2 linked regions of the Alkalilimnicola ehrlichii MLHE-1 genome follow. The protein of the gene in region 2 binds, or shares a complex with, the protein of the main gene of each other region. Links are inferred from orthologs where the notes say so. Each region holds a gene or a part of one and is shown on either strand. Other genes may lie near its edges. The genes, in order: trxA and arsC.

Region 1 (9,358 bases), 2.7 Mb from region 2 along the record:
CCCACCCGTTCCACCGAGCGCTCGTTGCGGACGCGGTAGGCGATCAGGTCGGCGACCGTGCCGATCTTCAGGTTGTGCTCGCGGGCGAAGGCCATCAGGTCGTCGCGCCGGGCCATGGTGCCGTCCTCTTTGAGGATCTCGACGATCACCGCCGAGGGCTCGAAACCGGCCAGGCGGGCCAGGTCGCAGCCGGCCTCGGTGTGCCCGGCGCGGGTGAGCACGCCGCCGGGCTGGGCCATGAGCGGGAAGATGTGCCCCGGTTGGACCAGGTCCTCGGGCTTTGCGTGCGGCGCCACCGCGGCCTGCACGGTGCGCGCCCGGTCCGCGGCGGAGATGCCGGTGGTCACGCCGGTGGCGGCCTCGATGGAGACGGTGAAGTTGGTGGACTGGGCCTGCTCGGTGTCCTGGACCATGAGCGGCAGCCGGAGCTGCTCGCAGCGCTCGCGGGTGAGGGTCAGGCAGATGAGACCGCGGCCGTAGCGGGCCATGAAGTTGATGTCGTCGGGCCGGACCATGCTGGCCGCCATGACCAGGTCGCCCTCGTTCTCCCGGTCCTCGTCGTCCAGGATGACCGCCATGCGCCCTTCGCGCAGGTCCTCGATGATCTCGTCGATGCTGTTGAACGCCATTCACTTGCTCCCCGGCACCCGGCCAAAGCCGTGCGCCTCCAGGAATTCTCGGGTCACGCCCTGACCACCCGTGCCGCCGGCCGTCAGCAGGCGCTCCAGGTAGCGGGCGATGATATCCACCTCGAGGTTCACCCGGCTGCCCGGGCGCAATTGCCCCAGACGGGTGACCTCCAGGGTGTGGGGCACCAGGTTGACCTCAAACTCGGCGCCGTCCACCCCGTTCACCGTGAGGCTTACACCGTCCACGGTGATCGAGCCCTTGGCGGCGATGTAGCGGGCCAGCCCCTCGGGGGCGCGGAAGCGCCAGACCTCGCTGCGCCCGGCGGGGCGGCGCGAGACCACCTCGCCCAGGCCGTCCACGTGGCCGCTGACCAGATGGCCGCCCAGCGGGGTCTGCAGGGTGAGGGCCAGCTCCAGGTTGAGCGCATCGCCCTCGCCCAGGTCACCCAGGCTGGTGAGCCGCAGGGTCTCCACCGAGACATCGGCGGCGAAGGCATCGGCCGTCAGCTCCACGGCGGTGAGACAGACGCCGTTGACGGCGATGCTGTCGCCCAGCCGCACGCCGGTCAGGTCCAAATCGCCGGCGGCGATCCACAACCGCATGTCCTCGCCCCGGGGGTCCCGGCGCTGGATACGGCCCACTGCTTGTACGATCCCGGTGAACACGACACCCCTCCCACAACAACCCGCGAGTCTATCAGGTCCCGCTCCCCAGCCGCAGCGTCAACCGCAGATCCGGCCCCACCAAGCGGCAGTCCTGCACCCGGAGGGGCTGGCGCTGGCTCATCGTCTCCAGCCCCGGCCAGTGCAGCAGCGGCCGCGCCGCGTCGCCCATCAGGTGGGGCGCCAGGTAGAGCAGCCATTCATCCACCAGACCGGCGCGGCTCAAGGCCCCGCCCAGGGTCGGCCCGGCCTCCACCAGCACCTCATTGCACCCCTGACCGCCCAGCCAGTCCAGGGCCGCGCCCAGGTCCAGGCGCCCGTCCGCCAGCGGCAGCGCCACGCAGTGGGCGCCGGCGTCGGTCAGCCGCCGGATCTGTCCGGCGGCCACGTCCGGGCCGTGGAACAGGGTCGCGCCCTCGCCGCGGAGCAGGACCGCGTCCGCGGGGGTCCGCAGGTCGCGGTCGAGCACGCAGCGGCGCGGCTGGCGCGGCGCCTCGATGCCGGCATCGCGGACATCCAGGCGCGGGTCGTCCGCCAGCACGGTGCCGATGCCGGTGAGCATGGCGTCGCTGCGCGCCCGCCAGCGGTGGACGTCGGCCCGGGCCTGGGGCGAGGTGATCCAGCGGCTCTCGCCGGAGGCCATGGCGGTCCGCCCGTCGAGACTGGCCGCCGATTTCAGCCGCAGCCAGGGCCGCCCGGTGCGCATCCGCTGGGTGAAGCCGGGGTTCAGCGCCGCCGCCTGCTCGGCCATCAAGCCGGTGGCCACCTCCAGCCCGGCGGCGCGCAAGCGGCGCAGCCCGCGGCCGGCCACCTGCGGGTTGGGGTCGGTCATGGCCGCCACCACCCGGACCACGCCGGCCGCCAGCAGGGCCTCGCTGCAGGGCGGGGTGCGGCCGTGGTGGCTGCACGGCTCCAGGGTGACGTAGGCGGTGGCGCCGCTGGCCTGCTCGCCGGCCCGGTGCAGGGCCATGGCCTCCGCGTGGGGCTCGCCCGCCCGCTCATGCCAGCCCTCGCCGACGATAAGCCCGTCGCGCACCAGCACGCAGCCGACGGCGGGGTTGGGATGGGGCGGCTGCTGCGGGCGGCGGGCCAGGCGCAGGGCCCGGCCCATGAAGAGGTTGTCGGCGGGGGAGAAACCGGACATGGCGGGCGCGCTACCGCTTCTCCAGCCCTTCGATGACCTCCCGGAAGGCGGACACGTCCTCGAAGCTGCGGTAGACGGAGGCGAAACGCACGTAGGCCACCTGGTCGAGCTCGCGCAGCTCCTCCATGACCCACTCGCCGAGCTGCGAGGCCGACACCTCGCGCTCGCCGGTGGCGCGCAGGCGCTGACGGATGCGGAACAGCGCCGCCTCCACCGCCTCGGTGGCCACCGGCCGCTTTTCCAGCGCCCGCAGCATGCCCTGGCGCAGCTTGCCCTCGTCCCAGGGCTCGCGGGTGCCATCCCGCTTGACGATGCGCGGCAGCGCCAGCTCGGCGGTCTCGTAGGTGGTGAAGCGCTCGCCGCAGCGGTTGCACTCGCGGCGGCGGCGCACCTGCTCGCCCTCACTGGCCAGGCGGGAGTCGATCACCCGGGTGTCCTCGAACTGGCAGTAAGGGCAACGCATCACGTAAAGGCCTCAGCCCTGTTGGTAGACCGGCAGGCGGCGGCAGACCTGGGTGACCTGCTCGCGCACCCGCGCAATCACGTCCTCGTTCTCGATGTCATCCAGCACGTCGGCCATCCAACCAGCCAGCTCGCGGCACTCCTCTTCCTTGAAGCCGCGGGTGGTGATCGCCGGGGTGCCAATGCGCAGGCCGGAGGTGACAAAGGGCGACTGCGGATCGTTGGGCACGGTGTTCTTGTTGACCGTGATGTGCGCCTTGCCCAGGGCGGCGTCGGCGGCCTTGCCGGTCAGCCCCTTGTCCACCAGGTCGATCAGGAACAGGTGATTGTCGGTGCCGCCCGAGACCACCTTGTAGCCGCGCTCGATCAGCCCCTGGGCCATCGCCCGGGCGTTTGCGACCACCTGCTGCTGATAGGCCTTGAACTCCGGCTCCAGGGCCTCTTTGAAGGCCACGGCCTTGCCGGCGATGGCGTGCATCAGCGGCCCGCCCTGGGTGCCGGGGAAGACCAGCGAGTTGAGCTTTTTCTCCACCTCGGCGTTGGCCCGGGCCAGGATCAGGCCACCGCGCGGGCCGCGCAGGGTCTTGTGGGTGGTGGTGGTGGTGACATCGGCGATCTGCACCGGGCTCGGGTAGACACCGGCGGCGACCAGGCCCGCCACGTGGGCCATATCCACCAGCAGGTAGGCGCCCACCGAATCGGCGATGTCGCGCAGGCGCTGCCAGTCCACCACCCGGGAGTAGGCGGAGAAGCCGCCGATAATCATCTTCGGCTGGTGCTCCTTGGCCAGGCGCTCGAGCTGGGCGTAGTCCAGCTCGCCGGTGTCGGGGCAGACGCCGTACTGCACGGCGTTGAACAGCCGCCCGGAGAAGTTCACCTTGGCGCCGTGGGTCAGGTGCCCGCCGTGGTCCAGGCTCATGCCCAGGATGGTGTCGCCGGGCTGGAGCAGCGCCAGATAGACGGCCGCGTTGGCCTGGGAGCCGGAGTGCGGCTGCACATTGGCGTAGTCGGCGCCAAAGAGCTGCTTGGCCCGCTCGATGGCCAGGCGCTCGGCCTCGTCCACATGCTCGCAGCCCCCGTAATAGCGCTTGCCCGGGTAGCCCTCGGCATACTTGTTGGTGAGTACGCTGCCCTGGGCCTCGAGCACCCGGGGGCTGGCGTAGTTCTCGGAGGCGATCAGCTCGATGTGATCCTCCTGCCGACGGCGCTCGGCCTCCATGGCCTCGGAGAGTTCCGGGTCAAAGCTGGCGATGGTCATATCACGGGAGAACATTGAGGCTCCTGCACTGCACGAGACTGACGTGGTTGTCGGGTAGGCTTGGGACGGACGGGCTCCGGCCTCGCCCAGGATAGACCCGCCATGATAACCGATGCGGTGGATCGATGCATCGCCTCCCCGCCCTTTCCGGCCTGCCGCTGGAGTGGCGCAGCCAGGCACGATAGTATAAAAGGACTAGAGATGGGCCGACTGCGCCGCCGGGTGCCTGTGGCTCCGGGCGGCGACCCCCCGGTGTGGTCCGCCGCCCCCTTCAGGCTGAGGCTGATATGCAGAGCGCGAAATCGGGCGACCCGAACCCCACGCATCAGCAGGAGATAAACCGGCTCCGGCGCGAGCTGCAGGAGGCGCGCGCCCGGCTGGCGGAGGACGCCGCCTATTACCGGGCCGAGCTCGAGGCCAGCCGCCAGCGTATCGAGAACCGCCACCTGCGCTCACAGGCCAGCGAGGTGGCCAAGCGCCGGCGCGCCGAGGAGAGCCTGGCCCATCTGCGTGGCGAGCTGAAACGCACCAAGGCGGAACTCACCCAGCTGCGGGAGCAGCATGAGGAACTCACCCAGAAGCTGCTGGATCAGGAGGAGGCCCTGCAGGGCCGGGCCGGCGTCGACCCCGAGCGGGTGCACGAGGCCAGCCGCGCCGCCTGGGCCAACACGGAGCAGGAGCTGCACCGGATCCGCACGGAGAACGAGCGCCTGCGCAAGGCGCTGAGCCGGGAGCGCACCCTGCGGCGCCAGCTCGAGGCCACCCTCAGCCGCATCCACGCGGCGGGGCGACACCAGCGGCGCGAGCCCCTGCGCGGCGCCCCACAACCGGCCGGCTCCATCGGCACCAGCCGGGCGGGCCGCGGACAATACCAGGAGCTTTCGGCCCGGGGCATCCAGAGCGTCTATCAGGCCTACCTTCGCCCCACCGGGGCGCAGGAGGAGTATCGCCGGCCTTCCGACCCCGGCGGCTTCAGCGAGCAGATGCCGCGGCTACGCCGCGCCCAGGACGAGAGCATCTGGCAGCAGCAGCGGGTGCCGCTGCCGGTGGACGATATCGACGAAAGCTTCCTGGAACTGCCCTCCGACCGCTCCATCCAGGCCACGGACGAAGACACCGAGTCGGATCCCAAGGCATAATCCCGGTGGGCACCCGCTGCCGCCGCCCCCACTGGTGCGGCGGCGGGCACTCTCTGAACCCCGGACCTCACGGAGCTTATGCAAGCCTACCTGGACCTCATGGCGCACGTGCGCCACCACGGCACCCCCAAGAGCGATCGCACCGGTACCGGCACCCTGTCGGTGTTTGGCCATCAGATGCGCTTCGATCTCAGCCGCGGCTTCCCGGTGGTCACCACCAAGAAGTTGCACCTGCGCTCGATCATCCACGAGCTGCTCTGGTTTCTCAGCGGCGATAGCAACATCGCCTACCTCAAGGCCAATGGCGTCAGCATCTGGGACGAGTGGGCGGATGAGAACGGCGACCTGGGGCCGATCTACGGGGTGCAGTGGCGCTCCTGGCCCACCCCCGATGGCCGGCGGGTGGATCAGCTGGCCCAGGTGCTGCGGGACCTGCGCGAGCACCCGGACTCCCGGCGCCACCTGGTCTCGGCCTGGAATGTGGGTGAACTGCCCAATATGGCGCTGCCCCCCTGCCATACCCTGTTCCAGTTCTATGTCGCCGAGGGCCGGCTCTCCTGTCAGCTCTACCAGCGCAGCGCGGACATCTTCCTGGGGCTGCCCTTCAACATCGCCAGCTACGCCCTGCTGACCCATATGGTGGCCCAGGTCTGCGACCTGAAACCGGGGGAGTTCATCTGGACCGGCGGCGACTGCCACCTCTACACCAACCACCTGGAACAGGCGGACCGGCAGCTGCAGCGCGAGCCGCTGCCCCTGCCGCGATTGCGCCTGAACCCGGAGGTCCGGGACCTGTTCGCCTTCCGTTACGAGGACATCGCCCTGGAGGGTTATCAGCACCACCCGCCGATCAAGGCGCCGGTGGCGGTCTGAAGCGCTGGCCGGTTACCGGGCCTCGCGGGCCCGCAGGTGGTCGCGGGCCAGGTAGAGGGCGGCGAGGCTGCGCGCTTCGCTGAAGTCCTCCTGGGCCAGTAAGCCCTCCAGGTCGTCCAGCGCCCAGGGCACCACCTGGATAGGCTCCGGTTCGTCGCCGGGCAGACGGGAGGGGTAGAGATCCTGCGCCAGGATCACCTCGGTGCGGTGGGCGAGGTAGCCGGGCGCCAGGCTCAGCGAGCGCAGCCACTCGAGCCGCCGGGCGGCCACGCCCACCTCCTCCTGCAGTTCACGGTTGGCGGCATCCAGCAGCGGCTCGTCCTTCTCCACCCGCCCCTTGGGCAGGCCCAGCTCGTAACGCCCGGTGCCGGCCGCGTATTCCCGGATCAACTGCGCCCGCCCCTGGCCGTCCACGGCCACGATCAGCACCGCACCGTGGGAGGTCCCGCCCAGACGTTCGTACTCCACCTCGGCACCGTTACTGAAACGCAGCCCCACCGCCTCGACGCGGAAGAGCCGCGAACGGGCCACCGTGCGGCGATGCAGGATCTCGGGGTACTTGCTCATGGGGCGCGGCACTCTCAATCCGGTAACCAGGTTTCGATTGTACACGCCCGCCGCGCATACCCCAGTACCGCCCCGGGTGGTAGAATCCAGCCATGGCAACCACCGCGCCCACCATCGATTGGTCCCGCACCGACACCGTCCTGCTGGACATGGACGGCACGCTGCTCGATCTGCGCTTCGACAACCTCTTCTGGAAACACCACCTGCCCCACCGGCTGGCGACCCTGAAGGGCCTGGAGCCGGCTCAGGCCGAGCAGGAGGTGTTCCCGCGGATGGCACGGCTTCAGGGGCGGATCGAGTGGTACTGCCTGGATTACTGGAGCCGGGAGCTGGCGGTGGATATGATGGCGCTGAAACGGGAGATCGCCCACCTGATTGACTGGCGCCCCTACGCCCGGGACTTTCTCCAGGCCCTGGGCCGCAGTGGCAAGCGCCGGGTCCTGGTGACCAATGCCCACCCGGATGTGTTGCGACTGAAGATGGCGCACACGGGCCTGGCCGCCCACCTGGACGCGGCGGTGAGCGCCCATGAGCTGGAGCGGCCCAAGGAGGAGGACGGCTTCTGGCACCGGCTGCAACAGCGCGCGCCCTTCCGGCCCGGGCGCAGTGTGCTGATTGACGATAACCTGGCCGCATTGGCCAGCGCCCGGCGCTATGGCATCGCCACGGTACTGGGCATCCGCCAGCCGGACAGCGGGTCCGCGCCGCTCATGGCCGCCGACGTGCCGCTGCTGGGCTGCTTCCGCCAGGTGCTGCCGCCGGCCCAGGTCACTGGATAAACGCGACATTACGCCATTTGACACGCCAACCCGCGCCCGCTATCGTTAGCGCAAAATAGGTAGGCTCATACCTGCAGCCAGCGTCATCCCGGGTACCTGCTCAGCCAATAAGCGAGTACTATCCCCTTAAATCCCCTAAGCGCATCATTTTACGCCGAACAGCCAATCGGGAGGCTTTATCGTGAGCGGACAGATCGTGCACGCCACCGATCAGAATTTCGAAGACGAAGTGATCAAGGCCGGCGAGCCGGTACTCGTGGACTACTGGGCCGACTGGTGCGGTCCGTGCAAGATGATCACCCCGATCCTGGACGAGGTCGCCTCCGAATACGCGGGCAAGCTCAAGGTGGTCAAGCTGAACATCGACGAGAACCCGGAAACCCCGCCGAAGTACGGCATCCGTGGTATCCCCACGCTGATGCTGTTCAAGAACGGCGGTGTGGAGGCCACCAAGGTGGGTGCCCTGTCCAAGTCGCAGCTGACGGCTTTTATCGACAGCAACCTGTAAGCCCCCAAAGCCTTTAGCCGGGGCGCCCCTGCGGCGCCCCGCCTCCCCAGCTCAAACAGCACCTGTATCCAGACTCCCAGTCGCAAAGGCACCGCCCGGTGCGCTTTGCCCGACCCCGCCATGATCCGAAAGCAGACACCATGAACCTGACGGAACTAAAACAGAAACCCGCCGCTGAACTGATGAAACTGGCCCAGGAACTGGGCGTGGAGGGGACGGCCCGCTCGCGCAAGCAGGACGTCATCTTTTCCATACTCAAGTCGCAGGCCAAAGGTGGCGAACCCATCTACGGCGATGGCGTGTTGGAGATCCTGCAGGATGGCTTCGGCTTTCTGAGGTCTGCCGACAGTTCATACATGGCGGGGCCGGACGATATCTACGTCTCGCCGAGCCAGATCCGGCGCTTCGCGCTGCGCACCGGCGACACCATCGCGGGCAAGATCCGCCCGCCCAAGGATGGTGAGCGCTACTTCGCGCTGCTCAAGGTCAATGAGATCAACTTCGAGCCGCCGGAGAACGCCAAGCACAAGGTGCTGTTCGAGAACCTCACGCCGCTGCACGCCACCGAGCGTATGCGCATGGAGCGCGGCAACGGCTCCACGGAAGATCTCACCGCGCGGATCATCGACCTGATCGCCCCCATCGGTAAGGGCCAGCGCGGCCTGCTGGTTTCGCCGCCCAAGGCGGGTAAGACGATGCTGCTGCAGCACATCGCGCAGAGCATCACCGCCAACCACCCCGAGACCTATCTGATCGTGCTGCTGATCGACGAGCGCCCGGAGGAGGTCACGGAGATGCAGCGCTCGGTGCGCGGCGAGGTGGTCTCCTCGACCTTCGACGAGCCGGCCAGCCGCCACGTGCAGGTGGCGGAGATGGTGATCGAGAAGGCCAAGCGGCTGGTGGAGCACAAGAAGGATGTGGTGATCCTGCTGGATTCCATCACCCGTCTGGCCCGGGCCTATAACACGGTGGTGCCTTCGTCGGGCAAGGTGCTGACCGGCGGTGTGGACGCCAATGCCCTGCACCGGCCGAAGCGTTTCTTCGGTGCGGCGCGCAATGTGGAGGAAGGCGGCAGTCTGTCGATCATCGCCACGTCGCTGGTGGACACCGGCTCGCGGATGGATGAGGTGATTTACGAGGAGTTCAAGGGCACCGGCAATATGGAGCTGCACTTGGACCGGCGCATCTCCGAGAAGCGGATCTACCCGGCGGTGAACATCAACCGTTCGGGCACCCGCCGCGAGGAGTTGCTGATGAAGCCGGACGAGTTGCAGAAGGTGTGGATCCTGCGCAAGCTGCTGCACCCGATGGACGACCTGGCCGCCATCGAGTTCCT
Region 2 (16,993 bases):
GTCTTCTGGCACCGGAGCCGGCTCCCGAGGACGCAGCCCGCGGGTCGGCCGGGCAGATCGGTTCGCCTACCTGGTGTGAACGGATGGCCAACACGCCGCAGTCCCAATGGACGATGAACGACGCCTTTGCGTTCGCGAACCATTGCACGGGCGGTTGAGCGCGGGCGGGTATCCGCAGGCCAGCCGGCCCCGCTCGGCTCGGCTGGTGTCACGGGCATGCCGGGCCATCCGTCCGATCTGAATGGGTCGGCACGGGCCCCTTTATCTGTGCAATCGGATATGCCAACATAGTGATATCAGGATACGCGCACAATATTAGGAGACGAGCAACATGCACCGCAGAAACCCAACCCTCAAGGCAGCCGCGATCAGCGCTTTCATCGGCACGGCGGCCTTGACGTCACCCGCGCTCCACGCCGACCCCTTCGACGGCTTCTTCGCACCAGGGGACAACGGGGAGGCCTCCATCGCGCCGGTTGAGTCCTTATTCCTGACGATCTACGAGGCTGCCGACGGCACCAGCGAGGGCTACGCCCGAGCTCTGACGGAAGCGATCAACTATCGCGTGGCCGCCATGCAGATCTTCGGCGACGACTGGTTCAAGATTGACAGGGCACTGCGCAACGACTTCCTGGAGGTGTTCCCATCGGCCATACAGGACTACCTGGAATCGCTGGCGATCACCGATTTTCACATTGAGTCCATCACGCCAACCGAGAGGGACACTGAGTTCGATGCCTCGGGCGAACTGGTGACGGACGCAACGCAAGACCCACTGCCGGTAACCTGGACCGTCAGGGTTCGCGGCCCGGAGGCCCGGATCATCCGGGCAGAAACCGCTGACGCAACCCTACTGCTACCTGAGCATGCACGTCAGCAGGTTGCCGACAATCCGACGGATCTTGAAGATATCATGGGTGGCCTGGGTTACTGACGCGCATTGCCCCCGATACCGACCCGACTTACCGACTTACCGCAGGCGGGGCGCCAGCCCCGCCACGGCGGCCTCAGAGCCTCTCCAATGCCAGGGCGATCCCCTGACCTCCGCCAATACACAAGGTCACGATGCCGCGATGCCCCCCATCACGATGCATGGCGTGCAGGAGTCGGGTCGTGAGTACCGCACCGGTGGCGCCAATGGGGTGTCCATGGGCGATGGCGCCCCCCTCGACATTAACCACATCCTCGCTGAGCCCCAGCTCTCGCAGGCAGGCCAGGGCAATGGCGGCAAAGGCCTCGTTAATCTCCACCCGATCCACGTCCCCAATCGCCCAGCCGGCCCGATCCAGGGCCTGTCTGACCGCAGGCACCGGGCCGATGCCGAAATAACCCGGCTCCACCGCGCCGACGCCAAAGGCCACCAACCGGGCCATCGGCACGACGCCCGCGGCCTCGGCCCAGGCCCGATCAGCGACCACCATCGCGGCCGCTCCGCTGTTGAGGCCGGGGGCGTTGCCGGCCGTGATAGTCCCCCCTTCGCGGAAGGCCGGTTTCATGCGCGCGAGCGATTCGGCGGTTACATCACCCCGGTTGTGCTCATCCCGCTCGAACGGTACAACGCCCTTGCGGGCATTGACCTCCACGGGGGTGATTTCCCCGTCGAAACGACCCGCCGCCTGGGCCTCGGAAAACCGCTGTTGCGAGCGGGCCGCCCAGCGATCCTGATCCTCCCGGGAGACACCGTAGCGACTGACCAGATCCTCGGTGTGCCAACCGGAATGCTTGCCGCTGAACGCATCATTCAATCCGTCCGTCAGCATGCTGTCGAACAGCTTCGCGTCGCCCATCCGGGCACCCCAGCGACCCTGCGGCATCAGATAGGGCGCCATGTCCATGTTCTCCATGCCCCCGGCGATGGCACAGTCCGTCATGCCGCTCCAGATCTCCATGGCGGCACTGGCGATGGCCTGAGCCCCGGAGCCGCAGACGCGGTTCACCGTGAGTGCCGGCACCTCCACCGGGAGACCTGCGTGTATGCCCACCTGCCGGGCCGGATTCATCCGGTTGCCGGCCTGGATAACGTTGCCCATCACCACGGACTGGACTTTTTCCGGCGCCAAACCGGTCCGGGAGAGGACGCTCCGCACGGCACAGGCCCCGAGCTCTGTGGCAGGCGTGTTCTTGAGCGTGCCCCCGTAGGTGCCGATCGCGGTACGGACGGGGGCGCAGAGCACAACCTCGCGCTGAGTCATAGCCATTTACCTCGCTAGTGAAAACCGCACAAGAATAGGGTAATCGCACGATACCGCCAGCGCGCCCGAAACGACGTAAATCCGCGGTTCCGGGAAGCGCTTACCACCGGCCCTCAAACCGTTTACCAAGCCTGGTCAGCTCGCGGAAGTGGGACGCGCCGGCACCAAGAGCACGAGCTGGTGGCTATTACGGCAGACCGCCTCGGCGGTGCTCCCCAGCAGGAGTTCAGTTAACGGGTTGTGGCCGCGCCGCCCGAGCACCACCAAGTCCGCCTGCTGTTCCCTGGCCACCTGGCTGATCACCTGGCTGGGCTTGCCACGCCCTACCAATACCGTCTGGAAGGTGTCCGCGCCTGCTTGATCGAGAAGGCCCCGGATATGCTGCTCGATCCGTACCCGTTCGCCATCCTCATCCTTGCGATCATCCCACCGGCCGACGGAGACCACGACCCCCCGACCACAATGGGGCAGCAGCTTGAGAAAGGCCGCCTCGGCGCCGGAGGCCGCCTCGGAGCCATCGGTGGCCAGTAGCGGCCGGCAGATACCGCCCGAAGGCAGGGACGCCTCGCCATTGATCGGCACCAGCAACAGAGGCCGGTCGGCCAGACGCGCAAGGTTCAGCACCGTATTGCCAAGGAGCAGTTCGTGGACAAAACCGTGCCCCTGGCTGCCGGCCAGGATGGTGCCCGCCTGGCAGGCCTCGGCGGCGGCGATCAGCTCCTGGGCCACGGCGCCGACCCGGATCGTCCAGTCCACGTCCAGCCCGGTGGCCTGTTTCAGTGCCTTCGCCGCCTCGGCCAGCTTTTCCTCGTAATAGGCCCGATGACCCAGCTCCGGGGCCTGGGTATACCCCTCGGCCATCACGTAGGCCAGGGTCACGCGCCGGCAGCCCAGCGCCGGCAGGCGGGCCAGTTGGGCCTCCAGTTGCGACCAGGCCGGTGAGAAGTCGATGGCGGCCAGTATATGCTTCAGCATGTCCTTTCTCCGTTGGCTGAATCGCCAGAATCATTGCCCTTCGGTTTTCGTGTGCCCCGCGGGGCGCCAGGGGCTGACGGCGCCCTCCACCACCAGGCGTTTCCAGCGCCAGAACCCTTCCACATCCACCCGGTAGGGGCCTTCGGAGAGCGCCCGGGCCAGGTAGACGGTGACGCCCTCCAGCGACAGGGCCTGGTAGTCCTCGCGGGCCTCCGGCACCCGGACCTCGGCCCGGGGCACGGCTGCGTGGCCGCCGCAGCAGCCATGTTGGGGGGCGGCACGCACAGTCAGTACGCCCCCCTGGGCCAGCACCCATGCCCGCGCCGCCGGGGTCAGGATGACCGGGGTCATGCCTTGCCCGAGGCGGGGGCCAGCCCCGGCTGCGTCTCTTCCGGGAACCAGTGCTTGGTTTTATTGGCGATGCGGACCAGCGCCAGCATCAGCGGTACCTCCACCAGCACGCCCACCACGGTGGCCAGCGCCGCCCCCGATTGCAGGCCGAACAGGGCGATGGCCGCGGCCACGGCCAGCTCGAAGAAGTTGCTGGCGCCAATCATGGCCCCGGGTGCCGCCACCGAGTGCTGCACCTTCCACGCCTTCGCCCAACGATAGGCAATGAAGAAGATCAGGAAGGTCTGGATGATCAGCGGGATCGCGATCAACAGAATGTGCAGCGGGTTGTTCAGGATCACCTCGCCTTGGAAGGCGAACAGCAGGATCAGGGTGAGGATCAGCCCGATGGGCGTCACCGGCGCCAGGCGCTTCATGAAGACGTTGTCGAACCACTCCACGCCCTTGTGTTTGATGAGCATCACGCGGGTCAGGTAGCCGGCAGCCAGCGGGATGACGATGTACAGGAACACCGACAACGCCACGGTATCCCACGGCACCTGGATGTCAGAGATGCCCAGCAGCAGCACCACGATGGGGGCAAAGGCGAACAGCATGATCAGGTCGTTCACCGAGACCTGCACCAGGGTGTAGGCGGCATCGCCCCGGGTGAGGTAGCTCCAGACGAAGACCATGGCGGTGCAGGGGGCCGCGCCCAGCAGGATGGCCCCGGCCAGGTACTCCCGGGCCAGGTCCTCCGGGATGAAGGGCTGGAAGACCACCATCAGGAAGAACCAGGCGATGGCGAACATGGTGAAAGGCTTGATCAGCCAGTTCACAGTGGTGGTGATCACCAGCCCCTTGGGCTGCCGGCGCACACCGAGGATGGCACCGAAGTCGATCTGCACCATCATCGGGTAGATCATGGCCCAGATCAGGATGGCGACGGGGATGGAGACCTGGGCGTACTCGAAGCGTGCAAGGGTATCCGGCACCACCGGCAGAAACTGCCCCAGCAGCACGCCGGCGATCATGCCCAGCGCCACCCAAAGGGTGAGGTAGCGCTCGAACAAGCCCATACCCTCCTTGGTGGAGGGGGTGTCATTGGCGGCGGTCGGCTGCGAATCACTCATGAGTAGTCTTCGCTCCAGGGTTCAATAATCAGTCGGCTGTGATGTTCGCTCACGATCTCGCGCAGCCAGCGGGCCTCCTGCGCCTGGCGGGCGCGCAGCACCGGGTCGGTCACCGCCAGCGGGGTCAGCGACTGGTTGACAATCCAGGCCGCCGGCTCGATCTCCGCCCGGCGCAGGTCCGCCTGCAGAGCTGCCGCCTCGTGCACGGGCGTGGCCTCCGGCAGGGTGCAGATCAACATGTGGGTGTAGTGGGGGTCACGCAGCCGGGGCAGCAACTGCTCCACCTCCGGCGCCACCTCCTGGCTCTGCCGGCCCAGCTCGCGGTGATAGGCCTGGGCGGCATCCAGCAGCAGGATGGTGTGGCCGGTGGGGGCGGTGTCCAGCACCACGATCTCGTCCTCGGCCCGGGCCACGGTACGGGCGAAGGCCTGGAAGACGGCGATCTCCTCGGTACAGGGCGAACGCAGGTCCTCCTCCAGCAGCTTGCGCCCCTCCTCGTCCATGTCGGCGCCGGCGGTGGCCATGACGTGCTCGCGGTAGCGCTCGGTCTCGGCCTTGGGGTCCACCCGGCCGACCGTCAGCCCGGTGGGCAGCTCGCCGCCCACGGCAGCGGCCACGTGGGCCGCCGGGTCGGTGGTGGTCAGGTGAACACTGTGCCCGCGGGAGGCGAGCGCCACGGCGATCCGGGCCGCCAGGGTAGTCTTGCCCACCCCGCCCTTGCCCAGGGTCATGACCGCACCGCGGCCGTCGCGCTCCAGGCTGTCAATGAGTTGCTCGAAGGACTCGCCCTCGGGTGCGTCCTCCGCCGGCTGTTCGGGAATGTCGGGGGCCTGCTCGCCCAGCAGGATGCGCAGGCCGTCCAGGCCCATGGGCGCGTGCGCCCGCAGTGGCCGCTCGCTGCGCGGCAGCTCCGCCAGCCCGGCGGGCATGGCCTCGAGGGCGCGCTGGCCCCGCGCCTCCAGGGCCCGGGCCACCGGGTCGTCGGCGTCGGTGGCGCGAAAGACGCCGTTGACCACCAGATGCTGGTTTTTCACACCGAGGTCGCGCAGTTCTTCGCTGGTGCGGGCGGCCTCGTCCAGCGCGGCCCCCTCCGGCCGGCTGACCAGCACCAGGGTGGTGCGGTCGGCCTCCGCCAGCGCCTCCACCGCGCCGGCATAGACGTCCTTCTGGGCGGACAGCCCTTCCAGCGGGCCCAGGCAGGAGGTGCCGGAGGTGTTGGTCTCGATGTACCCGCTCCAAGCGCTGGGCAGGGAGAGCAGCCGCAGGGTGTGACCGGTGGGGGCGGTGTCGAACACCAGGTGGTCGTAGCCCTCGGCGGCGCGGGGGTCGCCCAGCAGGCCGGCGAAGGCGTCGAAGGCGGCGATCTCGACGGTGCAGGCACCAGAAAGCTGCTCTTCCATGCTCCGCACGATGGCGTCCGGGAGCTGACCACGGTAAGGACCGACGACGCGCTCGCGGTACTCCTCGGCAGCCTTTTCCGGATCGATGTTGAGTGCATGGAGGTTGTCCACGCCATTGACCGGGCGCGGAGTACCGGTCAGGTCGGTCTCCAGCACCTCGTCGATGTTGGAGGCCGGGTCGGTGGAGACCAGCAGGACACGCTTGCCCCGCTCCGCTAGGGCCAGCGCCGTGGCGCAGGCGAGGGAGGTCTTACCGACACCGCCCTTTCCGGTGAAAAAGAGATTGCGCGTGGCGTTTTCCAGAAATTGCATGGCCTGCCTTTGACGTTGATGGTTGATGGCGGATGGTTGAACCGATGGGCCCAGAGGTGCCTTTAGCGGTCGAATGCACGCCGGCTTCCATCAGGGGCTGTCATGCTGTCAACAGCAGCCGGAGCCCGGTGACTGATCGTTGCCACCACAGCCGCCAGCGGACTCGGTGTCAGCCGATTCGGCCTTGATGCCAACCCAGGCGGCCAGCGCCTGGCGATCCGGGTAGCTGCCCTGGCTCATCACCTCGCCGTCCACCAGGAAGACCGGCAGGGCGTCCTCGCCCCGGCGCTGGAGGATGTCCTTAACGGTCGCGTTCTCGACGAAGGCGCCGGGTTGTTGCGAGAGGTTGTAGCGGATGACGGACACCCCCTGTTTTTTCACCCAGTCCAGGTCGGCGGCCAGCTTCGAGAGCTTGGGATCGACACTCGGGCCACAGACACCCGTGGAACAGCACTGCGGCGGGTCGAAAACAGTCAGTTCGGTCATGTCAAAACACCTCTGCTACGAATGGATAAAACGCGAACCGCGACGCGCGCCTGACGACGCCCGCTCCGGGCGGTTCACTTCAGCGCGGCCACCAGATCAGCAACACGGCGCTTGATGTCATCCCGCACCGTCCGGAACTCCGCCATGATCTCATCCTCGGTGCCCCGGGCCTTCGCCGGATCGGGCAATGGCCAGTGGTGCTTCTCGATACCCACGGGCACCACCGGGCAGTGCTCGTCGGCATGCCCGCAGACGGTCACCAGCACGTCGGCCCGGGCCAGCATCTCGTCGGTCAGGCGCGTGGAGGCCTGCTCGGCGATATCCACGCCGTCTTCGGCCATGACCGCGATGGCGCGCGGATTCTTGCCGTGGGCCTCGATGCCGGCGGACAGCACCTCCAGGTCGTCGTCTGCCATCGCGCGGGCATAGCCCTCGGCCATTTGCGAACGACAGGAGTTGCCGGTACAGAGAAACAGCAGGGTCTTACGCTCGGGCATGGTTGACCTCGAAGTTTGTCATGAAAGCGATGGCCGGTTGGGCATCCCGCCGAGACGCTGTTGCGCCGCCTTCCAAGGCACGCCGGTGCCCTCGCCGACGGCCTCGATAACCCGACGCACCCAGTCCGGCAGGCCATCCGCCAACCGATAATGGACCCACTGTCCCCGCCGCTCATCGGTCACCAGCCCGGCATCGCGCAATTGCGCCAGATGGCGCGAGATCTTGGGCTGGGAGACCTCCAGCGCATGGGTCAGCTCACAGACGCACAACCGGCCCTCCGCGCGCAGTAGCAGCACGCTGCGCAGCCGGGTGGAATCCGACAGGAGGCGGAACAGTTTTTCAGGGGCTATGCTCATGGGCATGAATATACGCATCTCCATATATCTGGTCAAGCGGATGGCACCCCCTTCATGGGGCGCTTCACCATCCAGGCCACGATGCCAAAATACCCTGGTGAGCTTGACCCTGCCAGTAACGGAGCCCCTATGAAAACACTGATCTTTGTCGGCACGTCCCGTCAGAGCACCCCACCCAGGCCGCCCCGGCTGGGTCTGCGGGTCGCCAGGGCCTGCCTGGCCTACTTCAATGAATGGCTTCCGGACCATCAGGTAGAGCTGGTCGACCCGCTGGACCTGACATTCGGTGCCGTGTTCAAGCCGCACTTCGCCTATGCGAGCCAGCAGGCCCCGGATCAGCTCCGCGCCCTCGCGGAACAGATCGAGGCGGCCGACAGCTATGTCATGGTCAGTCCGGAATACAATCACTCCATGAGCCCGGTACTCGCCCACCTGCTGAACCATTTCGGGAGTTCGCTCTTCTCCTACAAACCCAGCGCGATCGTCACCTACTCCGCCGGACAATGGGGCGGGGCCCGGGCCGCGGTGGCGATGCGGACATTTCTCTCCGAGTTGGGCTGTCTCCCGGTCTCCGCAATGATCCACATCCCCAAGGCGCAGACGGTGCTGGCCGAGGACGGCTCATTTCTAGAAGGGGCCGACGACGAGGAATGGACGGGCTACATGGGCAGAACGCTGCAACAACTGAACTGGTGGGCGGCCGCCGCGCGGGCGCACCGGCAGCAGGCTGACCCGTTCGACCGGGCTCAAGCGTTCCAGCGCGACCCATCGCAACGGAACGCGCCGAAACCGCCGGAGTGACGCGGGGATTGACGGTCAGACCTGCCTGGATGCGGGTCTGGGCCCTCCCCGTGCAGTGCAGAACGCAGTCGCTTGAAAGGACAGGGAGGCCTGCCAACGGAGTGAAAATGAGCCACGCGATCAAGGTAGAAGGGTTGGTGCGAGACTTTGGCGGCACCCGCGCACTGGATGGTGTGAGCCTGAGCGTGCCGACCGGCCAGGTGCTGGGCCTGCTGGGACCGAACGGCGCCGGCAAGACCACCATTGTCCGGACCCTGGCCACGCTGTTGGCCCCCACGGCGGGACAGGCGTGGGTCGGCGGCTTCGACGTCGTCCGCGAGCCCGCCCGGGTGCGCGAGATCATCGGGCTGACCGGCCAGTATGCGTCGGTGGACGAGAAGCTGACCGGTCGCGAGAACCTGATCCTGGTCGGCCGCCTGCTGGGACTGAAACGCGCGGAGGCGAAGGCGCGTGCGGATGCGCTGCTCGCGGATTTCTCCCTGGAAGAGGCCGCCCGGCGACCCGCCCAGACCTATTCGGGCGGCATGCGCCGACGCCTGGACCTGGCCGCCAGCCTGGTCGGACGTCCCCGCATCCTGTTCCTGGACGAGCCCTCCACGGGGCTGGACCCGCGGGCACGGCGCGACCTGTGGCAGCGCATCCGCCAGCTACAGGCCGGCGGGACCACCGTGCTGCTGACCACCCAGTATCTCGAGGAGGCGGATGCCCTCGCCGACCTCATCGTGGTGCTGGACCAGGGCCGGGTGATCGCCGAAGGCACCTCCGCCCAGCTCAAGTCGCGGGTCGGTGCGCGCACCCTCTACGTGACCGTTTCCGACCCGGCCCTGGCCCCACGCACCGCGGAACGGGTGACCGCGGTCACGGGCGCGCAGGCGCAGGTGGACGGCGAACAGATCAGTGCACCGGTGCAGGACCCGGGGCTGCTGCCGGCGGTGTTGCGGGCCCTGGACCAGGCGGGCATCGAGGTCGCCGAGCTGGGCCTGCGCGGGGCGAGCCTGGACGACGTCTTCCTCGCCCTGACCGGCCACAGCGGCCAATCCGGGCCCAATGAAAATGCAGCGGAGGACGCTCCATGAGCGGTCTGCAGCAGACACTCACGCTGGCCTGGCGCAGCCTGGTGCAGGTGCGGCGCAACCCCTGGGAGCTGGGTGACTACAGCATCCAGCCGATCCTCTTCCTGGTGCTGTTTCTGTACGTCTTCGGCGGGGCGATCGCCGGCTCGCCGGACGACTACCTGGCATTCGTGCTGCCGGGGGTAATCGTGATGAACATGCTGTTCGTCACGGTCTATGTGGGCCATGGACTGAACACCGACCTGACCAAGGGCGTGTTTGACCGCTTCCGCGCCCTGCCGATCCCGCGTTGGGCGCCGCTGGCCGGCCGCATCCTCGCGGACGTGGTCAAGCAGGCGCTTTGCATCGCGCTGCTGCTGGTCGTGGGCTACCTGCTCGGATTCCGTCTGGCCACCTCCGTGGTGCACCTGCTGGGCATGATCCTGCTGGTGCTGGTCTTCGCCGTCGCCTTCTCCTGGGTGATGGTGCTGGTGGGCGTGATGGCGCGGGACCCAGAGCACGTGCAGTTGTTCGGCTTCACGGCGCTGTTCCCGGTGACCTTCGTCAGCTCCGCCTTCGTACCGGTGGAGACCATGCCCGAGTGGCTGCAGGGCTTCGTGTACGCCAACCCCGTATCCCTGCTCGCAGACGCCGCACGCGCATTGATGAACGGCGGTCCGGCCGCCGCCCCGGCGTCGTGGTCCCTGCTCTGGGCCCTGGGCATCGCGCTGGTGTTCGCGCCGCTATCCGTCTACGCCCTCAACCGTCGCCTGGCGCGTGGCTGACAGCGGCGCCGATGAACGCCGGGGCAAGAGGCAACTCGGGTCGAATGGGCACCAAGGCCCCCTCCCGCAGCGCGGTGATCCGGGGGTCGCCCGCCGGCCGCTATACGACGATCCAGCCGATCAGTAACCCGCCACCCAGCGCCATCAGGACAATCTGCGCCGACGCGAGCCCGCCGACGGTAAGCAGTCCGCCACCCAGCCGGTAGGCGGCAATACTCACGGGCCGCCCATCGCCCCCGGTCAGCGGCAGGCGTTCGACAACGGAAGCCAGCACCCGGGTCAGAACGATGGCGCAGAGCACCGATAACGCGAAGGCGCTGATGGCCAGCACTAGCAGCAACCGCGCAACACCGCCGGGATCGGCGCTCTGCAACACGACTACGCAGCCGGTCGCAGCGGCAAAATCCACTCCGATAAGCCACTTGCTCCAGTCCCGGAGGGAATCGATGGCGTGCTTCTGGCTGTCCTGGTCCATGGGCGACCCCCCGGGGCAGTAACCGGTGTGCGGGCTCCGTCAACAGGTCAGAGTATAGCTGGGAGCAACTAGGCGACGGCCCGACTGCTGAATGCTCGCCGCTGTCCTTGCGTCGCAAAGTGCTGCATGGGGACAACAAACTTGTCGCGGGGAGATAGGGGCGGCGCTGAAAGGAGGGTAACTACTTGAAAATACTGGTGGCTACGGGTGGACTCGAACCACCGACCCTCGCATTATGAGTGCGATGCTCTGACCAGCTGAGCTACGTAGCCACTTGAGCGGCGAATTCTCGCCCGCCGCCCTGCTGCTGTCAAGGCCCGGCCGGATTGGCGGAACCCGCCGACACCCTTGGCGCCTACCGCCACGGCGAGCATTAATAACCAATAACTTTCACCATGGAACCACCCAAGGAGTACCCCAGAGCAACCATGGCACGCTGCAGGTGGCGGCAGCTTACAATGACGAAAAAAGCCAGATTCATTATATCTTCCAGACCGACCAACCCAACTGGCATCACCAGTACTGGCGCTACGACGGCGGCGAATGGGTGCGCTATGGGTCCGGCGGTCCCATGCCCGCCCCCAGCGGCCTTTACGAAGACCGCATCTCCATACTTCTGGACGACGGATCGGTAGACGGTTTCGGCCGCTACGGCGGCTGGAAGACGGTCCACGAGGGCATGCGCACCCTGACCTCGGAGGTGGACAGCGACAGCGTTTCCTGCAGGAGCCGAGCGGCAGCCGCGGCACCATCCGCGCCGAGGGCGGTTACGTGGACGGCGATCTGGCGGACGCGGAACTGGAATGGACGGAACTAACCGTGTTCCACCCGGGCCAGATCACCTGGCAGTTTCTGCACAGCGAGGACCACCCGGGCATGGCGGCTCTGCCGCCTCGGAGTAACGGAGTGCCTGCCCTCGCGCCCTTCCCGGCGATACCTCACCCTTCACTTTCTGCACGTTTTCTTATAGGGTATCGCGCCTTCTTGCAGCGAACGACCTTGTAGAGCATGCCCATCCCCATGGAACACGTCAGTCCGCCCTAGCGGACAACTCGCTCTCTTCCGCCTCGCTGCGGCGGCATGGCCCTTACTCCTCACCGGGTAGCGTCATGTGCCGCCACCCCAAAGATCACCATCACCGGTGCGCGGTAATGCCGCGCTTGTCCAGCGCCTGCTCAGGGGCGCGTGGCGGCGCCGTCAGCACCCATCCCGCACCGGCCCGCGATCATTCACACGGAAGCGCTCATGAACTGGAAGAGACTGAAACAAGAGTGGTTCGGCAACATCCGCGGGGATGTGCTGGCCGGCATCATCGTGGCCCTGGCGCTGATTCCCGAGGCCATTGCCTTCTCCATCATCGCCGGCGTGGACCCGCAGGTGGGGCTGTACGCCTCCTTCTGTATCGCGGTGGTCATCGCTTTCACCGGCGCGCGGCCGGGGATGATCTCTGCGGCCACCGCCGCCATGGCGCTGCTGATGATCACCCTGGTGGCGGACCACGGCCTGGAGTACCTGCTGGCCGCCACGCTACTCACTGGCGTGCTGCAGGTCATCGCCGGCTACCTGCAGGTCGGCCGGGTGATGCGCTTTATCTCCAACTCGGTGATGACCGGCTTCGTCAACGCCCTGGCCATCCTGATCTTCATGGCGCAGATCCCGGAGTTGGTGGACGTGCCCTGGCTGGTCTACCCCATGGTGGCCGGCGGGCTGGCCATTATCTACCTGCTGCCCTACCTCACCCGTGCCATCCCCTCGCCGCTGGTCACCATTGTGGTGCTTACCCTGCTGGCCTGGGCGCTGGGCATGAACGTGCCCACGGTGGGGGATATGGGCGACTTGCCCGATACCCTGCCGGTGTTCCTGTGGCCGGACGTGCCGCTCAACCTGGAGACCCTCTGGATCATTCTGCCCTACTCGCTGGCACTGACAGTGGTCGGGCTACTGGAGTCCATGATGACCCAGAGCATCGTGGACGACCTGACCGACAGCAAGACCGACCGCAACCGCGAGTGCCGCGGCCAAGGCATCTCCAACCTGGTGGCCGGCAGCTTCGGCGGCATGGCCGGCTGCGCCATGATCGGGCAGTCCATCATCAACGTGAAATCGGGCGGTCGCGGCCGGCTGTCCTCCCTGGTGGCCGGGCTGGTGCTGATCGTGCTGGTGGTCTTCCTCTCGCCCCTGCTCAAGATGATCCCCATGGCGGCGCTGGTGGCGGTGATGATCATGGTGGCCATCGGCACCTTCAGCTGGGGCTCCATCCGCGACCTGCGCAAAAACCCCATGAGCACCAACATCGTCATGGTCAGCACCGTGGCGGTCACGGTCATCACCCACAACCTGGCCATCGGGGTGCTCACCGGGGTGCTGTTGGCGGGGCTGTTCTTCGCCAACAAGGTCAGCCAGTTCATGCACGTCAGCTCCGACGTGGACGAGCACCCGGACGACCAGACCCTGCAGCGCACCTACCGCGTCGTGGGCCAGGTCTTCTTCGCCTCCACCGAAAAGTTCATGAACACCTTTGATTTCGGCGAGGATCTGGATAAGGTGACCATTGATCTCACCCGCGCCCACTTCTGGGATATCAGTTCCGTGGCGGCGCTGGACCGGGTGGTCATCAACTTCCGCCGTGAGGGCACCGAGGTAGAGATCGTGGGCATGAACGAGGCCACGGCCACCATCGTCGACCGCCATGCCGTGCACGACAAGCCGGACGCCATTGACCGGCTGATGGGCCATTGAACCGCGAGCCACACACCGACCAAGGAGCGACAACGCCATGACTGAAAAGGTATTCGCCTGTGTGGACGGCTCGCGCTCGTCCGAGTCCGTCTGTGACCACGCCGCCTGGGCCTGCCAGCGCCTGGGCGCCCCGCTGACCCTGCTGCATGTCATCCGCAATCCCCACGGGGAACGCGAGCCCGACTACAGCGGCAACCTGAGCCTGGGCAACCGGGAAGAACTGCTCCAGGAGTTGGTGGAGTTGGAGGAGAAGCGCGGCAAGCTGGCCCGGGAGCAGGGCAAGGCGGTGCTGGCCGACGCCATCGCGCGGGTCGAGGCGGCCGGGGTGGAAAACCCGGGCCGTCTGCTGCGCAACGGGGACATCACCGAGGCGTTGGCCGCTTTGGAGGAGGACATGCGCCTGCTGGTGCTGGGCAAGCAGGGCAAGGATGGCGACGTGGTCACCCGGCATATCGGCAGCCACCTGGAGAACATCATCCGCACCCTGCACAAGCCCATGCTGGTGGTGCCGCTGCAATTCCGCACCCCGGAGCGCTTCCTGATCGCCTATGACGGCAGCCCCACGGCCGACAAGGTGGTGGACCGACTGGCCCGAAGCAGCCTGCTGGACGGGCTGGAGGCCCATATCCTGATGGTGGGTGCGGAGACCGACGCCAACCGCGAGAAACTGGAGGCGCCCCGGGCCCGGCTGCAGAAAGAGGGCTTCCAGGTGACCACGGCGGTGAAATCGGGCGAGGTGAACGAGGTGGTCTGTGACTATCGCGAGGCCAACGACATCCACCTAATGGCGATGGGTGCTTACGGCCACTCGCGGCTGCGCCAGTTCTTCGTGGGCAGCACCACCACCCACATGATCATGCGCTCGCCGATCCCGCTGTTGATACTGCGCTGAGCCCGGTAACCCCGGGTGTCATAAAATAAGTGGCACCCGGGCCCGTTTAACGCGTGCTTCATCGCAGTGGCAGGCGCCGGAACAACCGTTAATCGCCGTCGTCACCGCCATCACCTTCACCCGTTGATTGCGCGGCCTCCAGCCTTTTCACCCGGCGAAACAGGTCGTCCAGTTGGGTAAAGCGGACGCTGTTGCGGCGCCACTCCCGCACCGGCTTCGCCGGCAGCGGGGAGGCGTAAGCACCGGGCTGCTTGATCGAACCCGTAACCCCGGTCATGCCCATCAGAATAACGCCATCAGCAATGCTGATATGGCCGGTGATGGCCGAGGAACCCCCGATCATGCAGTCACAGCCGATGGTGGTACTGCCAGCCACCACGGTATTGCCGGCGATAATGGTGCGCGCCCCAACACGCACGTTGTGGCCAATGTGCACCTGGTTATCCAGCTTCACCCCCTCTTCAAGGACCGTGTCGTCGATCGCACCACGATCCACCGTGGTGTTGGCGCCTAAGTCCACGTCATCGCCCAGGATCACACGCCCGAGTTGGGGCACCTTGCGCCAGCCCGCCTTACCCGGCCCCTTGGCGAAACCGAAGCCGTCGGCACCCACCACCACCCCCGGATGCAGGATGACCCGGCACCCCACCACACAGCGATCCGCGACCGTAACCCGGCCCATCAGGTGGCTGTCCTCACCGATCTCCACCCCGGTCCCCACGTGGCAGCCCGGCCCCACGATCGTACGTGCGCCGAGACGAGCCCCCGCTTCCACCACCGCGTGCGGGCCGACAGAGACAGCCTCACCCAAGGTCACGCCCTCCGCCACGACGGCCGTGGGATGCACGCCGGCAGGTGGCCGTTCCGCCGGATGCAAACGCGTGGCGACCGCGGCGTAAGCGTAGTAGGGATCATCCACCACCAATGCGGTGGTGGGACATTCCGCGACATGTTCCGCGCGGACAATGACCGCGCCGGCACCGGTGGCACGCAGATCCTCCAAGTAGTTCGCGTTGCTGCAAAAGCCGATGGCGTCCGGACCGGCATCGCACAATGTGGCGACCCGACGGATGACCCTTGTGGGCTTCCCCACCAGCTCAGCACCCAGCCCTTCCGCCAACTCGCTTACCGTTACCGTCTCTGTCATCTACCCGCTCCCACCTGATTCAACAACACTGCCGCCATGGCGACCGGACGGGGCTGCCACGCCGCAATAGGGTATCACCGAGCCGGGGGCCGGGGCTTGCTGCGCCGTAGCAAGGCGCTGAGCCAGGGCCCGGCTGCACAACTGTCACGGTTATTTCGCGACTCGCCGTCATGGTTATTGCCCGTCATATGGCGCGGAGGCCGCCCCGCATGGCCCATCTCGGCCTCGGCCCTGGCTGGTCACGATCTTGCATCCGGATAGGCCGGAAGAGCCAACGCAGGACCATCGCCATGACCCAACGACAACCCCCCGGCCCGCTGACACTGCTCCTAGTGGACGACCACGCCGTGGTGCGCGCCGGGTATCGCCGACTCCTGGAGCAGGCCAGTCGCTGCTGGCAGGTCACCGAGGCGGACAGCGGTGAGTCGGCCTACCGGGCGTGCGCACGGGAGCGCTTCGACGTTGTGGTCATGGACATCTCACTGCCGGGCATTAGCGGCCTTGAGACCCTCGCGCGGCTGCAACGCCGGGCACCGGAGATCAGAGTGCTGATCTTCAGCATGCATGAGGAACCCGTGTTTGCCGAACAAGCCCTATCGGGCGGTGCCGCCGGCTACATCACCAAGTCCAGCGCCCCCGAGGTGCTGGTGGAAGCGGTCCAGCGGATCGCTGCGGGCGGACACTACCTGGGGCCGGATGTGCGGTGTCGGCACGGCGATGCCGACACCGCCGGCCTGCAATCGCTCTCGGCGCGGGAGTTTGAGATCTTCCGACTGCTGGCCGAAGGGTGTGGCTCCGCCGAGATCGCCCGGCTGCTGAACATCAGCTACAAGACCGTGGCCAACTACGGCAGCGGCATTCGTGAGAAGCTGGCGCTGAACAACGTCGCGGAGATGACCCGGCTGGCGATCCGCGCCGGTGTGATCAAGGCTTGAACCGTGCCCCTGCGCCTGCGCCTCAGCCTGCTCATCACCCTGCTCACCGCTGCCTTCCTGCTGGCCGGGGTCTTCCTGGTGGTGAATGCAGCCCGCCACGACGTCAGGGCCGAGCTGCACTCGGCCACCAGCCTCACCGCTGAGTTGCTCCAAGCCTCCATTGAGGCGATGGGCGAAAAGCTGAACCGGTCCGAGGTCCGCGACGCGATGATCAGCGGGCTGACTCAGCTCGGGGGGCACCGGCATATCGAAATCACGGCCTGGCACGGCGATAACCGGGCCGCCGCCCGCGCTGCCATGCCGCCGGCACGCACCGCCGGCGCGCCGGACTGGTTCATTCGGCTCGTCACGCCTGAGATGCAGGTACTTTATCGGGAGGTCTCGCTGGGCCGGCCAGACCTGGGGGGCGTGATCATCCGGGCCGAGCCGGCGGACGAGATCACCGAGGCGTGGGGCAGCACCCGCACCCTGCTGCTGTTGCTGCT

The links.
Region 1: the proteins of arsC (region 2) and trxA are in contact, whole or in part, in an NMR structure (PDB 2IPA), measured with the Bacillus subtilis proteins. The link is inferred for Alkalilimnicola ehrlichii MLHE-1 from one-to-one orthologs.

Annotation. Positions count from the first base shown.
Region 1 is NC_008340.1:413,204-422,561, reverse strand. What follows is about bases 6,376-9,358. They hold trxA (thioredoxin TrxA), read left to right. Parts: upstream 6,376-7,695; coding sequence 7,696-8,022; downstream 8,023-9,358. Other genes in these bases: rho (transcription termination factor Rho), read left to right, coding at 8,163-9,358; yrfG (GMP/IMP nucleotidase), read left to right, coding at 6,828-7,514; nudE (ADP compounds hydrolase NudE), read right to left, coding at 6,376-6,735. Outside these bases: ribBA (bifunctional 3,4-dihydroxy-2-butanone-4-phosphate synthase/GTP cyclohydrolase II), read right to left, coding at 1-629; MLG_RS01910 (riboflavin synthase), read right to left, coding at 630-1,295; bifunctional diaminohydroxyphosphoribosylaminopyrimidine deaminase/5-amino-6-(5-phosphoribosylamino)uracil reductase RibD, read right to left, coding at 1,327-2,436; transcriptional regulator NrdR, read right to left, coding at 2,447-2,899; glyA (serine hydroxymethyltransferase), read right to left, coding at 2,912-4,171; MLG_RS01890 (hypothetical protein), read left to right, coding at 4,444-5,295; MLG_RS01885 (thymidylate synthase), read left to right, coding at 5,374-6,168; more of nudE, read right to left, coding at 6,181-6,375. UniProt on the Bacillus subtilis protein: Participates in various redox reactions through the reversible oxidation of its active center dithiol to a disulfide and catalyzes dithiol-disulfide exchange reactions.
Region 2 is NC_008340.1:3,070,908-3,087,900, forward strand. The notes cover bases 5,615-8,459. They hold arsC (arsenate reductase (thioredoxin)), read right to left. Parts: upstream 7,326-8,459; coding sequence 6,903-7,325; downstream 5,615-6,902. Other genes in these bases: arsA (arsenical pump-driving ATPase), read right to left, coding at 5,615-6,342; arsD (arsenite efflux transporter metallochaperone ArsD), read right to left, coding at 6,451-6,828; MLG_RS13720 (metalloregulator ArsR/SmtB family transcription factor), read right to left, coding at 7,344-7,688; MLG_RS13725 (NADPH-dependent FMN reductase), read left to right, coding at 7,812-8,459. In the rest of the region: MLG_RS13675 (DUF3012 domain-containing protein), read left to right, coding at 1-158; MLG_RS13680 (hypothetical protein), read left to right, coding at 332-934; MLG_RS13685 (thiolase family protein), read right to left, coding at 1,008-2,192; MLG_RS13690 (universal stress protein), read right to left, coding at 2,328-3,167; MLG_RS13695 (CC/Se motif family (seleno)protein), read right to left, coding at 3,198-3,518; arsB (ACR3 family arsenite efflux transporter), read right to left, coding at 3,515-4,630; more of arsA, read right to left, coding at 4,627-5,614; more of MLG_RS13725, read left to right, coding at 8,460-8,483; MLG_RS13730 (daunorubicin resistance protein DrrA family ABC transporter ATP-binding protein), read left to right, coding at 8,591-9,559; MLG_RS13735 (ABC transporter permease), read left to right, coding at 9,556-10,320; MLG_RS13740 (hypothetical protein), read right to left, coding at 10,421-10,795; MLG_RS13755 (SulP family inorganic anion transporter), read left to right, coding at 12,041-13,534; MLG_RS13760 (universal stress protein), read left to right, coding at 13,572-14,426; lpxD (UDP-3-O-(3-hydroxymyristoyl)glucosamine N-acyltransferase), read right to left, coding at 14,515-15,573; MLG_RS13770 (response regulator), read left to right, coding at 15,864-16,508; MLG_RS13775 (LapD/MoxY N-terminal periplasmic domain-containing protein), read left to right, coding at 16,512-16,993. UniProt on the Bacillus subtilis protein: Catalyzes the reduction of arsenate [As(V)] to arsenite [As(III)]. In vitro, can dephosphorylate para-nitrophenyl phosphate (pNPP).